Regions from separate parts of the Neobacillus sp. NPDC093182 genome, predicted to be linked through region 2. Evidence: predicted binding sites of a transcription regulator. Region 2 holds the regulator's gene; each other region holds the start of a gene.

Region 1 (4,639 bases), on a different contig from region 2:
AAGCAAAGTCATGTTTTTCTTCAAGGTGACCCTTTAGAAAATGTTTACTTCATTTATGATGGCAAAATCAAAATATACAAAAGTGATATTCACGGAAAAGAACAAATTGTCGCGATTATGAAAAAGGGCGAAATGTTTCCCCACGTCGGCTTCTTTAGAAAAGGCAGTTACCCTGCATACGCTGAAGTTCTTGAACCATCAACACTGATTGCAGTGCCTATTTCAAAATTCGAAGGTGTTCTCATTGAGTATCCTGAACTAAGTATTAAAGTATTTAAAGTACTAGGTGAAAAAATCGTCGATTTGCAAAACCGGCTCGAAGAACAAATTCTTAATAATACATATGAGCAAATAATCAAACTCCTCATCCGTCTTGGGCAAAAGCATGGAAAGGAATTAGAGGATGGAACGATTCTGCTTAAGTCTGAGTTTACCAATCGTGACTTGGCCAGTATGATCGGGACTACCCGCGAAACCATCAGCAGAACGCTGACAAAAATGAAAAAGGACGAACTAATCGAAGTAGATGATAATGGAAATATGCTCCTGGATATAGATGTCCTGCTTTTAGAAATTAACTTAATTTAAATAACCGCAGCGTTTAAATAGCTGCGGTTTTTCTATTGATTAAGCTTTTGATAACTAAAGCATATCCGCTATGTCTTCTTGTGCGGTACCAATTAATTTTAAGTTAAAAGTTTCCTGGAGAACCTGCAGGACACCTTCTGAGATAAATACAGGCGGCTTTGGTCCGATACGAATATCCTGTATTCCTAAGCTAAATAGTCCTAAAAGAATCGCCACAGCTTTTTGCTCGAACCAGGATAATACGATACTAACAGGAAGTTCATTCATTTCGCATCCAATTGCATCAGCCAATGCCATCGCAATCTTTACGGTAGATCCTGAGTTGTTACACTGCCCTAAATCGATATAACGAGGAATATTAGTTCCAGGAACCACACCATAATCAACATCGTTAAAACGGAACTTACCGCATGAGGTTGTCAAAATAACGGTTTCCTGCGGAAGAGAAGTTGCCAACTCACGATAATATTCTCCTCCTTTACCAGGCGCATCACAGCCCGCAATGACAAAGAACCGTTTAATTTTACCAGCCTTTACTGCTTCTATAACTTCTGGTGCTAAGCCAAGAACGGTTTCATGATGGAAACCTGTAAGCAAGGTTTCGTCTGAATGTATATCTGCTTCCGGAAGCTCAAGAGCTCTCTCGATTAGTGGTGAAAAATCATCATTGGTGATCTTTTGTACATTTTCAAGACCGGCCACTTTATAGCTGAACATTCTATCTGCGTATGTACCTTTGATTGGCATTACACAGTTGGTGGTTGCCAAAATGGCACCAGGAAACTTTTCAAAAAGACGTCGTTGGTCATACCATGCCTTTCCAATATTACCCTTTAAATGAGGATATTTCTTTAAAGCTGGGTACCCATGTGCTGGGAGCATTTCGGAATGTGTATAAATATTAATGCCTTTTCCTTCAGTCTGCTTTAGTAATTCCTCGAGTGCAAACAGGTTATGACCCGAAACCACAATCGATTTTCCTTCAATTTTGTTTTGGCTTACACGAATTGGCTCGGGAATGCCAAGACGCTTTGTATGGGCTTCATCAAGCATTTCCATCACACGGACAGTTGCCTGCCCCACCTTCATTGCCATTTCGATATGTTCTTGAACATTGAAATTAGAATTCGTTAATGTCATATAAAGAGCTTCTTGGGTAGTTGTATCAACAAATGAATCCGTATATCCTAGTTGATTAGCATGTGTCCGATAAGCCGCAATTCCTTTTAATCCGTAGATTATGGTATCCTGCAAGCTTGAAATGGTTTCATCTTTCCCACAAACACCCACGACTGTACAGCCTCCAACAGGAGTTTGTTCACACTGATTACAGAACATTTTGTTCCCTCACTTTCTCGTAAATTACTTTCTCATGATATAAATAATAGAAAATTTTTCATGTGACATTTATCACTAAAAATAAAGTTGTAATAAAAGGTTCATAATTTATCGCAAACGTATGATGCTGCACACACACCAGCCTAACGCATATGATATGGTGAGAAAATACGGAAAGTGAGGGAAAGTATGATGTCATCCATGCCTCCAAGTGACAATAATAACAATAAGAAGTATAAACCTGAGCAGTTTCGTGATTTTTTTAGAACGATGAATGACTTTATTCATGAAAAACCCGTGAAGGGATTTCTACAATCTATTGATGAATTTTTTAATAGTCCGTTTCCAAGTGGAGCTTTTCCTGTTGAGGTTCAGGAAACAGAGGACGAATATATTATTACTGCAGAGCTCCCAGGGGTTAAAAAGGAACAAATACGTCTCAATATCTTACCAAATCATGTGAGTATTTCCGTCGAAAATAAAGAAATGGAATCAAAGGAAGACCTAAACAATCACTTTTTCCAAAAAAGGGTTTCACAACAAAGACTCTCGCGGACCATCCCCTTACCTATGACCATTAATGAAAAATTGGTTAAGGCTTCCTATCGGGATGGATTACTAACCATTCGAATTCCACAAGTTAGAGGCAAAACAATAAATATAGAGGACTAAAGAGCGATACGAAAAAATCAAACAATAAATTTTTCGACAAATACCCAAAAAGAAAGACGGCTTTTGGCCGTCTTTCTACTGTTTTATGCTTTAAATATTCCTCCTAACCCTTTTACGAGTGAGGATACTTGGGTTACTGCACTGACTACCTGCCCCGCTGTATTCACCATCTTATTCACGTCGACTGTCCCGTCTTGTGATTTAAAAGAATTCATTAAAGATTGAATTCCCCCCGGCTGTTTTATCATTGCATTTGGTTTTGGATATGGGTTCATTACACTGTATCCGTTCATTTGCTGCATATACTGATTTGGCGGTATTTGCTCCTTAGGCTGCAGAGGATTTTGAAATAAAAATTGTGCATCTTTAGGAGGATAATGCCCCGTTGTATTGGGCATTTGCGTAAGCTTTCCACCAGACTGATAGCTCGAATCAAACGGTTGATATGACGGTTGATAGTTCTGCTGAAAGTAAGGGTTCTGTTGTTGATATGGATACCATTCCATGCTTTGTACTGCTTGGTACTGATATGGCTGATTACGAGGAACTGGTTGAAAATTGGGTGGATAATAACCTGGGTTCCTGTAATTCATTTGCCCCGAGTATCCATGATTTATATAATAGTTTGATCTATTTCTACCGTACATGGGCAAACATCTCCTCCGCATTTTCATTACTACACACTATGTAACAATGAAGAAAGGGGTGCATATTTTCAACAAGTTTTCAATGTCAAAATGCAGAGAAATTTGTCTAAAGTTTAAATATTTTAAAAACTAGGAATCCTTTTTTTTCATGTTACTATAAAAAAAAGATGAAGGAGGAATTACATATGGACATTCGCTCACTTAAAAGCAAATTTAATCAAAGTCGGGATTACAGCACTGATGATGTAAACGCATTAATGGATTTTGCTAAAAAGGCTTATATTCATAACGAGATTAATATTAAAGAATATTTCCTGCTTGTACGTGAGCTTGAAGCTCAGGGCGCCGTGATTCCTGACGATTATAAGAAAGACTCCCTCATCGAAAATTCATAATAAATAAAATTACAGCTAGACAAGCCTTATTAGAGATGCATTCCCTGCATCTCTTTTTATTTTTCTAATTCTTTCACGATTTCTAAGAGAAAATATTCAACCGTCCGATTAGCATTTAGAAATCTAGAACGGCTTGTTTTCGGGAAAAATGCCTGTATAGATAACTGATCAATATGGTCTAAAGTGGTATCGATTTGTTTAAGATGGAGATGTTTTTGCGGATTTTTTACTAACCAGTTTTTCATCAAAGTACCCCATTCTTGGGCAGCTTTCTTAACCTCGTCGGCAAATGGCTTAATCACTTCATGAAAATCATGGCTCGTCCCTTTCTCCCGGGCTTCCTCGTAATAATTCATAAATAAATGGTTATAGTTTAACAGCTTTTTGGTTAAATCCAGTATCTCTTCTGACATCGAGTATTATTCCTTTCGAATACAAAAAATAAAAAGCAGCTTTTTATAAAGCTACTCAATTTTGATCTTATTCATATTCTATCGGTAACCAAAAGCCCATTTCAAGTTTTAGTGCTTTTGTAACTGAATTGTTTTGTTCTGCATTTGTTTCATTTGATGCTGGATTTATTTTATCTAGTTCTTCTTCAAGCTTAGAGAGTCTTTGTACAGGTGCCGTTAATTTATTTAGCTCCTCATTATTCATTTGAATGCGAAGGTCCGAGAAAGATGCTTCCAGCACAATCTCCAATTCTTCTAATTGATCATGTATCTCTGTCAGCATAGAAAGCAGCTTTTCCTTTTCCGGCAATGACGAATTCATCAAATTAAGAACCTCCTCGCGATTATATATTAGGTACTATTCGCTTTCTTTTAAAGGCTTCCTCCCCCTCTGACAAAACTAGAAGAGATTCGCCAAAGAAAGTGCCAATTTGGCATTTATTCCCTTCCTATTCGACACTGCCTCATTTTCGCATGAAAAAATGAAAAATCGAACAAGCTAAAATTGGAGGTGTTGATAAATGTCCAAAAAGAAACAAAACAAAAA
Region 2 (4,639 bases):
AACTTAATTTCTTTAGCCATGTTCAAAAAACCTCCTCGTATTTTTTAAACTCAATATTGTTTTAAAAAATCCTTATTGTCCAACTACAGCAAGGATATCGTTTTCGCGTAAAATTAAATATTCGTTTCCTTCAAACTTCACTTCTGTACCAGAGTATTTTGAGAAGATAATACGATCGCCTACAGAAACTTCAAGAGCAACACGTTCGCCGCTTTCAAGCACTCGGCCTGTACCTACGGCAACAACTTTTCCTTCTTGAGGCTTTTCCTTAGCTGAGTCTGGTAACACGATACCGCTTGCAGTTTTTTCTTCTGATTCGACAAGCTCAATGACAATACGATCACCTAGTGGTCTTAACAAATCAAACAACCTCCTCAAATAGATATGTAATTCTGACTTATTAGCACTCTCTTAACTTGAGTGCTAACACAATTCTTATAATAATAAATGGAAAAAAATTTTGCAAGTATGAAGCAGCAATTTTTTATTATTTTTTGCAACCTTACAAGTATGTGATTTACACGTGGGAATATACATAGTTTTTCCGATAACCTTAAAAATTGAAACAACCTTGCTTTTATTAGTACAATGAAGAATAGGGTAAAATATTTTCATTAGCTGCTTAAAGGAGATTTATTAATTTGAAAAGGGAATATTGGATTATTTTAATTGTCTATATAGCCATGCAGTTATCAAGCCTAGTGGGAATTCCAGGACTGATGTTCCTATTTGGCTACTTAGGAATAAATCAAGGGCTCGTTGTCCCCTATTGGTTAATTTTCAGCTTCACCCTTGCTCTGGTTATTATTCTTTTCTTATTACGAAGAGAAATAAAGAAACCAGGGTTGAATGAAAGAGGCAGTTCCTTTGGCTTTGCTGCCATCTGGGCTGTATTTGGTGTCTTCCTAGCCTTATTTGCCCAAGCTCTCGCTGCGAATATTGAACGGCTGATCGGGGTTGAAATGGGCTCAGAAAACACACAGCAAATTCTCAACATCATTGAATCCTTTCCACTTGCCATCTTAGTCAGTTCAGTAATTGGCCCAATATTAGAGGAAATTGTTTTTCGAAAAATTATTTTCGGCACTCTCCATAAACGGTTTAACTTTTTCTTCTCAGCGTTAATCAGCTCGGTTATTTTCGCCTTAGCCCATATGGAACCGCATCATGTGCTTCTCTATTCTGCAATGGGCTTCACTTTTGCATTTCTCTATGTAAAAACAAAACATATCCTTGTACCGATTTTTGCCCATGTTGCGATGAATACATTAGTTGTCGTCATACAGTCCGTTTATAAAGATGACATTGATAAAATTATTCGTGAGGCAGAAGGTATTCAAAACTTTATCGGAGGCTTTCTATGAGACGATCACCCTTGTTTTCCGGAATCATTTATATTGTACTTGGCTGCTTATTTACTTATTTTGCAGTTGAAGATGTCACCCAAAACGGATGGGGGTTCTTCAGTTACCTGCTCGTTTTACTTGCCACCTTTGACTTCGGATCTGGTTTAAGAATGATTTTCTTTTACAATAGATATAAAGACAAAATAAAAAAGTAGGATCATTAAAAAGCCTTTTCACTTTACTTGTGAAAAGGTCTTTTTTGTTTTTATTCTTCTATTTCCTCTGTAGGGTAGTGCTTCAGGAAGTAAATAAGTGATTGTAATTCAACAGCCAAGTCGATATGATGAACGCGAATAGATGAAGGAACATTTAACCTTGCAGGCGTGAAATTCAATATCGCCTTAATATTAGATTGTACGAGTCGATCCGTAATCAGCTGAGCCACTGGTGCAGGTACGGTCAGGATGGCAACATGGATTTCATCATTGCTTAAAACCTTCTCGAGCTCATCCATATGAAACACAGGCACATCTCGGATCGTTGTTCCCATTTTGTTCGGATCAACATCAAAAGCACATTCAATTTTTGTATTATTATTTTTTAAAAAGTTATAGTTTAGAAAGGCGGTTCCAAGATTTCCTACACCAATTAACGCTACTTTTGTTAATTCATCTTGATCTAGTGTTTTCCGAAAGAACGTTAATAGGTAGTTGACATTGTAGCCATATCCCTTTTTCCCTAAGGCACCAAAATAAGAAAAATCCCGGCGAATCGTTGCCGAATCCACCTTCACTGCCTCACTTAATTCCGCAGACGAAACCCTCTGTTTACCGGAAGAATGCAGATTCTTTAAAAATCGATAATATAAGGGCAGCCGTTTTGCTGTCGCTTGTGGTATTTTCATTGTTTCATTACTCATATTCTCCCACCCCTCATAAATAGTTGTTCATTTATCTAACTTGTTCTGTTCGGTGGAAATCCCCATTTTTCCCGCCGGTTTTTTCAACCAGATAGGTTTTTCCAATGACCATACCTTTATCCACTGCTTTACACATATCATAAACAGTTAAAGCACAAGTGGACGCAGCTGTTAACGCTTCCATTTCAACACCTGTATTTCCTTTTGTTTTGACAGAAGCTGCAATATTTAATGTAAAAGCCGTATCATGTTCTTTTTCCCAGGAGAAGGATATATTTACCCCCGTCAAAGGTATAGGATGGCACATCGGGATTAAGTCCCAGGTTTTCTTTGCCCCCATCACGGCAGCAACTTGTGCTACTGCAAGAACATCGCCCTTTTTCATTTCATTATTTGTTATTTTTTCATATATTTCTTTACTAACCGTAATGCTGGAATGAGCAAGTGCCGTACGAGCACTTTCTGGCTTATCACTAACGTCCACCATTTTCGCTCTTCCTTCTTCGTTAAAATGAGTAAATTCAGACATAAACAATATCCTCCCACAAAATCATACTATATTTTTAACAATTTGTCTGTGAAACTTTGAACGAATGATGAAAAATTTACATTTCTTTCTTTCGAGATATTTTCTTATTTTCTCCAACACTAAGACACTTTATTGCCTGCATTGTTGGAATAAGGTACACTTATTTTAGTAATAGAGGTGAAAAGCAATGATATTATTACAAGTTAATCAACTAGCAAAATACTATGGTGCAGACCTAATTTTATCGAATATAAAACTAGAATTACAAACTCGGGACCGTGTTGCACTTGTCGGGCGAAACGGTGCAGGGAAATCGACATTATTAAAAATTATTGCTGGGCATTTGTCACATGATGGCGGAGAAATCATTAAGCCAAAGGGAGTAAGCATTGGTTATTTAGCCCAGAATACAGGACTAGAGTCGAATTTGTCGATCTGGGATGAAATGCTGACAGTTTTCGACGAACTGAGAAGTATGGAAGCAGCAATTCGACACCTCGAGGTTCAAATGTCAGATCCTGCTGCTATTGAGGACACTAGCAGATACGAGAGAATCCTAAATGAGTACGATCAGCTGCAAGTGAAATTTAAAGAGCAGGGCGGTTATCAGTATGAAGCAGATATTCGCTCCATCCTGCACGGATTGAATTTCCACGATAGTGCGGTCATGATCTCTTCCTTAAGCGGCGGACAGAAAACGCGCCTTGCCTTGGGGAAACTACTTTTAACCAAGCCAGATATTTTAATCCTGGACGAGCCTACCAACCATCTTGATATTGATACTTTATCTTGGCTCGAACAGTATTTACAAGGCTATGATGGGGCGATCTTAATTGTGTCCCATGACCGTTATTTTCTAGATAAAGTCGTAACGCAGGTTTATGAAGTTTCACGTAAGCAAATTCAAAAATTCATTGGAAACTATAGTGCATATCTAGACCAAAAAGCTGCCAATTATGAACGCGATTTAAAGCTATATGAGAAGCAGCAGCAGGAGGTTGCTAATCTTCAAGATTTTATCCAGCGCAACCTAGCCCGTGCGTCTACGACGAAACGAGCTCAGAGCCGGCGTAAAAAACTTGAGAAAATGGATTTGATGGACCGTCCATTAGGGGATGAGAAATCTGCCACCTTCTCCTTTGAAATTGAGAAACAAACCGGAAATGATGTACTGACAGTGGACTCCTTAGCAGTTGGTTATGATGGACAAAATGTATCTGAGAATATTTCGTTGCGGGCATATCGAGGTGAAAGCATTGCCTTAGTTGGTCCAAACGGAATTGGAAAGTCTACTCTTTTAAAAACCATCATCAAAAAACTGCCTGCACTAGCTGGCACTATTCAATATGGTGCAAATCTAGCAATTGGGTATTATGACCAGGAACAGGCAGAGTTGACCTCGAATAAGCGCGTTCTTAATGAACTTTGGGATGATTGGCCTTTAAAAAGTGAAAAAGAAATACGGACCGTCTTAGGTAACTTCCTGTTTTCAGGAGACGATGTATTAAAAATCGTTTCAACATTAAGCGGCGGTGAAAAAGCAAGATTGGCACTGGCCAAATTAATGCTGGAGAAGGCAAATGTTTTAATATTGGACGAGCCTACGAACCATCTAGATCTCGACAGTAAAGAGGTACTTGAAAATGCACTAGTCGACTACCCTGGGACGATTATTTTTGTATCTCACGATCGATACTTTATTAACAGAATAGCCACCAAGGTTTTGGAGCTTAGCAAAAACAGCAGCACAGAATATCTAGGTGACTATGACTATTACTTAGAGAAAAAGCTGGAGGAAGAGGAACTCAAGGCTTTAGAGAGTGCGAACGTTGTAAAAAAACAGAC
Region 3 (4,639 bases), on a different contig from region 2:
GGAAACCTTGGTAACATAGGGGCTAAGCAGTGATAATTCTTCTTCAGAAGTATGGTGATAATGGTTGATAACATGATCAATAATCGTAGTTGAATCCGATTTAGTCCAAACTTCTAAATCTGTTTCAGCAGAACTATTTTTTTCAAATACTACTCTAAGTTCCTCCATTATTGCTTCTTCATTTATTCCATTTGCGGCAATGGCTTCGGATAATGGAATATTGCCTCCGCAGCAAAAGTCGATTCTGAATTTCTTGAACACATCACTCGTTTTTGGCAGTTCATTTACGATATCTCTAACCAATGTATTTGTAGAAAAAGGGAAAGTAATCATAATTTCCTCCTAATGTTTTGTTCGTTTCTAGCTTAAGAATAAGGCATTCCCCGAAAAAAGTGGGTGACCTGAATCACACAATGGCAATGATTTAATAATTTTTTTGTCTATGTTGTGATGTTTGCTATATTTGTGACGATTCGATAGGTTTATAATGATATATGAATAAACGATTTTATTTAATTTGATATGTTTCCTGCAGGAGTTGATTGAATTGTTAGAGAGAAGAAAACCGATCCCGATTGGGGATGCAGTTAAAAAAATAATGGAATACCAGTTAGATGGAAAAACTGAATATATATCAATCGATGAAAGTTTTGGCCGTTTTTTATCAGAAGACTTAGTTGCTACGAGCGATGTCCCTCATTTTGATCGAGCACCTTATGATGGATTCGCTGTCCGGTCTATAGATACTAAAGAAGCTTCCTTAAATAACACAGTAGAATTTAAAGTAGTCGACCATCTTGGCGCGGGAATGACTTCTTCTAAGATCATTAAAGAATACGAAGCAGTTCGAATTATGACCGGGGCAATGATGCCTGAAGGAACAGACGCAGTAGTCATGTTTGAAGTCGCAAAAGCGTATGAGAAAAATGGGATACCATATATGTCAATAAAGCGAAGCTTTAATCAGGGTGACAATGTCTCCTATCGAGGCGAAGATGCCAAGAAGGGTGAAGTCCTAGTGAAAAAGGGAACCTTGATCAACCCAGGGATTCAAGCGATGCTGGCTACTTTTGGCTATCACCAGGTTCCTGTTGCGAAAAAACCGATCATTGGCTTGTTTGCCACTGGAACAGAATTGCTCGAAGTGGATGAAGAATTAGTACCTGGTAAAATCCGAAATAGTAATTCACATATGATCGCGGCCCAAATCCAAAGAACTGGAGCCATTGTTCAATATTATGGCAAGCTTCCGGATGTTTTTGACACATGTTTTACAGCAGTAAAAACTGCGCTGGATAAAGTCGACCTGCTTATTACAACGGGCGGCGTTTCGGTTGGCGATTTTGATTATTTACCTGCCATATATGAAAAGCTAGGTGCAGAAATTTTATTTAATAAAGTTGCCATGAGGCCTGGTAGTGTCACGACAGTTGCTCAATTTCACGGGAAACTGCTATTTGGTTTATCCGGTAATCCTTCTGCCTGCTATGTTGGTTTTGAGTTGTTTGCACGGCCAATCATTCGCAAAATGCTGTTTTCCACTATGCCGCACCTGCGAAAGGAAAAAGCAGTCCTTGAGGTTGATTTTCCAAAGGCTAACCCATTCACAAGATTTGTCCGCAGTGCCTTTTCGATAAAAGAGGGGAGATTAAGTGCAACACCCAGCGGTTTAGACAAATCCAATATTATTATGAGTCTTTCTGGAGCTAATTCGTTGATGATTCTGCCTGGTGGAACGAGGAGCTTTAAAGCAGGGGATGAGGTTGATATTTTATTGCTTGAAGACCAAGCAGGAAGTGAGTGGCCTTGGTAAAGCCAATAATCTTTCAAATCGTGGGATACCAAAATAGCGGTAAAACCACGATCATATTGAAACTTATAAAAATCTTAAAAAATAAAGGTTTTAAGAGTGTTACCATCAAGCATCATGGGCACGGAGGCCGGCCAGACATTCTTTCTGAAAAGGACTCGGCTAAGCACATAAACGCAGGAGCAGCTGCATCGTTAGTTGAAGGAGAAGGCAGGTTATGCCTGCAAGCGGATGAAACTGCTTTAACTCTTGAAGAACAAATAAAATTGGTGGATTTCTTTTGCCCAGATATTATCTTAATTGAGGGCCATAAAAAGAAATCTTATCCCAAATTAGTGATTATTAGAGATGAAAACGATCTTTCACTTATTTCCGATTTATCTAATATTAAGGCTGTCATTGTCTGGAAGAAAGAATTGATAGTTGGAGTTAGAGGGCGGTTGGAGGTTCCAGTGTTTCCTATTACAGAGGAAAAAGCACTGATGGAGATTTCAAATAATTTGATAAAACTTGTTCATAATATTGATGAAAAAAATTAATAAAATTGTCAAAAATGTTACTTTTATCACTGTGGAAGATACATATTTGCGCTAAAATTCAAATTGGGGTTTATATGTTTGTTCAATAATAGATCAGGGTCGTCTTGCAATGCTCCAGCATATTCATTTTATCCATGGATATCTGGGGCATTTCTATATTTCAAACATAAAAGTGACAAAATTGTTAGAAGGTGTTCCGCCTTCGTTTATATTTCCACTATTTGTGATGTGTTTCACTTTTTTATTCTTTTGGCTGCTATATAGTGAAGGAAAGCAGAGGAATGAAGGAGTGGAAAAAATGAAGTTATTCTTACCGAAACAACATGGCGCGTGGGCAATGACCATTATCCCGTTCTGGCTTGGTGTAATCGATGGAGGATTTTTGTGGCAGCATATTCCATTTTTTATTGGCTGGATATTCCTATACTTAGCCACCTATCCCATGCTCCTGTTATTTAAAAAGAAAAAAATTCAATTTTATAAAAAGTGGACGATCATTTATCTGGTACCTGCTTTATTATTTCTGCTATTTCCGCTTTTAAAAATGCCTTCGATTATCATGTTCGGACTAGTAATGGTTCCGTTTTTTGCAATGAATGCTTACTATACTTCAATTAATAAAACCATGATTCGTGAGAAAATGAATCTTCAATTTAAATGGATCTCATGGGGATATCATACGTTATTGATTATCATCTGCTTAGTTTTTGGCTGCTCGATCTTGGCCATCGCATTCCTGCCAAGTATAATTAGAGCGATCATTTTTTATGGAAAACCCCTATCCCCTATGAAGATTGGCATTTACGAAATCATAAATTCAGCTATATTTTTCACACTGATGATTATACAAATCATTTTATTTAGTCTATTTTACAGATCTCTGGAGAACAGTCTTCACAATCAATTTCATTCTTTAGATAATCTAAGTCATGTATCGTAATGGAGCCTTTATCAATAGAGATAATTCCAGCTTTTCTTAAATCACTTAGCAATCGGTTGACTACCTCACGTGAAGTCCCGCAAAAATTAGCCAGTTCTTGATTCGTTAACGGTAATTCAATAAGAATTCCTTGGTTGGTTTTTATACCGTAGCTGTTAGTAATTCGAATGAGCGTAGAATATAATGCACCTTTCTTACCATGAAGAACCAAGTCTCGAAATTTGGTTTGGGTTTTCCGATACTGCTGGCTCATCCATTTCATGAATTCAAGTGACAGTTCATGGTTCTTTGCAAGCTTCTCCTCGAGAACATCCTTCATAATAACTGCTGCTTCGCCGCTTTCAGCCACGCGGGCGCTTAACAAATACTTAGGTGCAGGAGAAAACAGATCCAGTTCCCCAATAAAGTCTCCACTTGAACACATTCTTAATGTAAGCTCCCGGCCATCTGGAATAATCTTGCTGATTTGAATGATTCCGCTTTGGATAATATATAATTCATTTGCAGTTGAACCTTCCTGGAATAGAAAAGTGCCTTTTTCAATTTTCTTGATATGGTGAACGGTATCAAACAGTTGTGTTAACTTTACAGGTATTTCTTTTATTGACTGCATAAGAATAACCACCTTAAAGGGGCGAAATCAATCGCTAATTTGCTTTCCTAAATAAATGACAGTCAAGGTTTGATTTACTAGATAATATTATAATTATATTGTTAACAACGCTTATATATCAATAATTGTGGCATAAGTTCATACAATCGTCAAAATATATCCTCATCACTCATAGGCTGATTTTATTACATAATAATTCCTTAAATGTCCCTAGAGCAAATGGAAATAATAAAATCGTACAGGAAAAGGAGGGACAGAAAAAATGGGCCAAAGTCGTCATTTTAAATCTGGACAAAAAGCACCAAATAATGGTGTATATGTAGAAATTGGTGATACAGAGTCAAACGTCAATAATCCAAAGAAGATAAAGCTTAAAGCAGGAGACAGGTTTCCTGAAACGTCAAATGATGAACGTGTTTGGACTTACCAGCATAAACCTTAATCATTCGAAAAAGTCATCCCCGAGGATGGCTTTTATTTTATATTTCATTACATATTCGTATATAATAAAATCAAATAGGTCAAAAATGGTCAAAGGGGTGAAAAAGATGGATTTAAATCGAATGACAGAGAGGCTTCAAAAGGGTATTTTAGATGCCCAGTCTTTAGCAGTAAAAAGTAATCATCAAGAGGTAGATGAACCCCATTTATTCTTAACACTACTTCGTCAAGAGGATAGTTTATTAAAAGCGATTTTAACGAAAGCAGATATCCGTACGGAAAGCGTTGAAAGAGCA

What was found. Region 2 encodes Rex, which represses fermentation and respiration genes when NADH is low (regulators of the CRP and FNR family bind a similar motif). Its sites were predicted from a motif close to TTGTGAAATATTTCACAA; they were not measured.
Region 1: a site for Rex is predicted at 1,987-2,004, ahead of hcp (hydroxylamine reductase). Genes of this name have one in related genera too.
Region 3: a site for Rex is predicted at 2,571-2,588, ahead of ACIQAA_RS13440 (YwiC-like family protein). Genes of this name have one in related genera too.

The regions. Positions count from the first base shown of each region.
Region 1 covers NZ_JBIVOI010000001.1:232,073-236,711, forward strand. The annotation lists gene ACIQAA_RS01195 (Crp/Fnr family transcriptional regulator) at 1-588, shown strand, start outside; gene hcp (hydroxylamine reductase) at 643-1,926, opposite strand; gene ACIQAA_RS01205 (Hsp20/alpha crystallin family protein) at 2,116-2,598, shown strand; gene ACIQAA_RS01210 (YppG family protein) at 2,682-3,245, opposite strand; gene yppF (YppF family protein) at 3,431-3,640, shown strand; gene ACIQAA_RS01220 (DUF1798 family protein) at 3,697-4,053, opposite strand; gene ACIQAA_RS01225 (hypothetical protein) at 4,121-4,417, opposite strand.
Region 2 covers NZ_JBIVOI010000021.1:114,301-118,939, forward strand. The annotation lists gene groL (chaperonin GroEL) at 1-20, opposite strand, end outside; gene groES (co-chaperone GroES) at 73-360, opposite strand; gene ACIQAA_RS28515 (CPBP family intramembrane glutamic endopeptidase) at 642-1,364, shown strand; gene ACIQAA_RS28520 (YdiK family protein) at 1,361-1,561, shown strand; gene ACIQAA_RS28525 (redox-sensing transcriptional repressor Rex) at 1,612-2,265, opposite strand; gene moaC (cyclic pyranopterin monophosphate synthase MoaC) at 2,297-2,794, opposite strand; gene ACIQAA_RS28535 (ABC-F family ATP-binding cassette domain-containing protein) at 2,982-4,639, shown strand, end outside.
Region 3 covers NZ_JBIVOI010000006.1:228,171-232,809, forward strand. The annotation lists gene ric (iron-sulfur cluster repair di-iron protein) at 1-333, opposite strand, end outside; gene ACIQAA_RS13430 (molybdopterin molybdotransferase MoeA) at 548-1,813, shown strand; gene mobB (molybdopterin-guanine dinucleotide biosynthesis protein B) at 1,801-2,349, shown strand; gene ACIQAA_RS13440 (YwiC-like family protein) at 2,648-3,289, shown strand; gene ACIQAA_RS13445 (Crp/Fnr family transcriptional regulator) at 3,210-3,902, opposite strand; gene ACIQAA_RS13450 (YjzC family protein) at 4,165-4,344, shown strand; gene clpB (ATP-dependent chaperone ClpB) at 4,451-4,639, shown strand, end outside.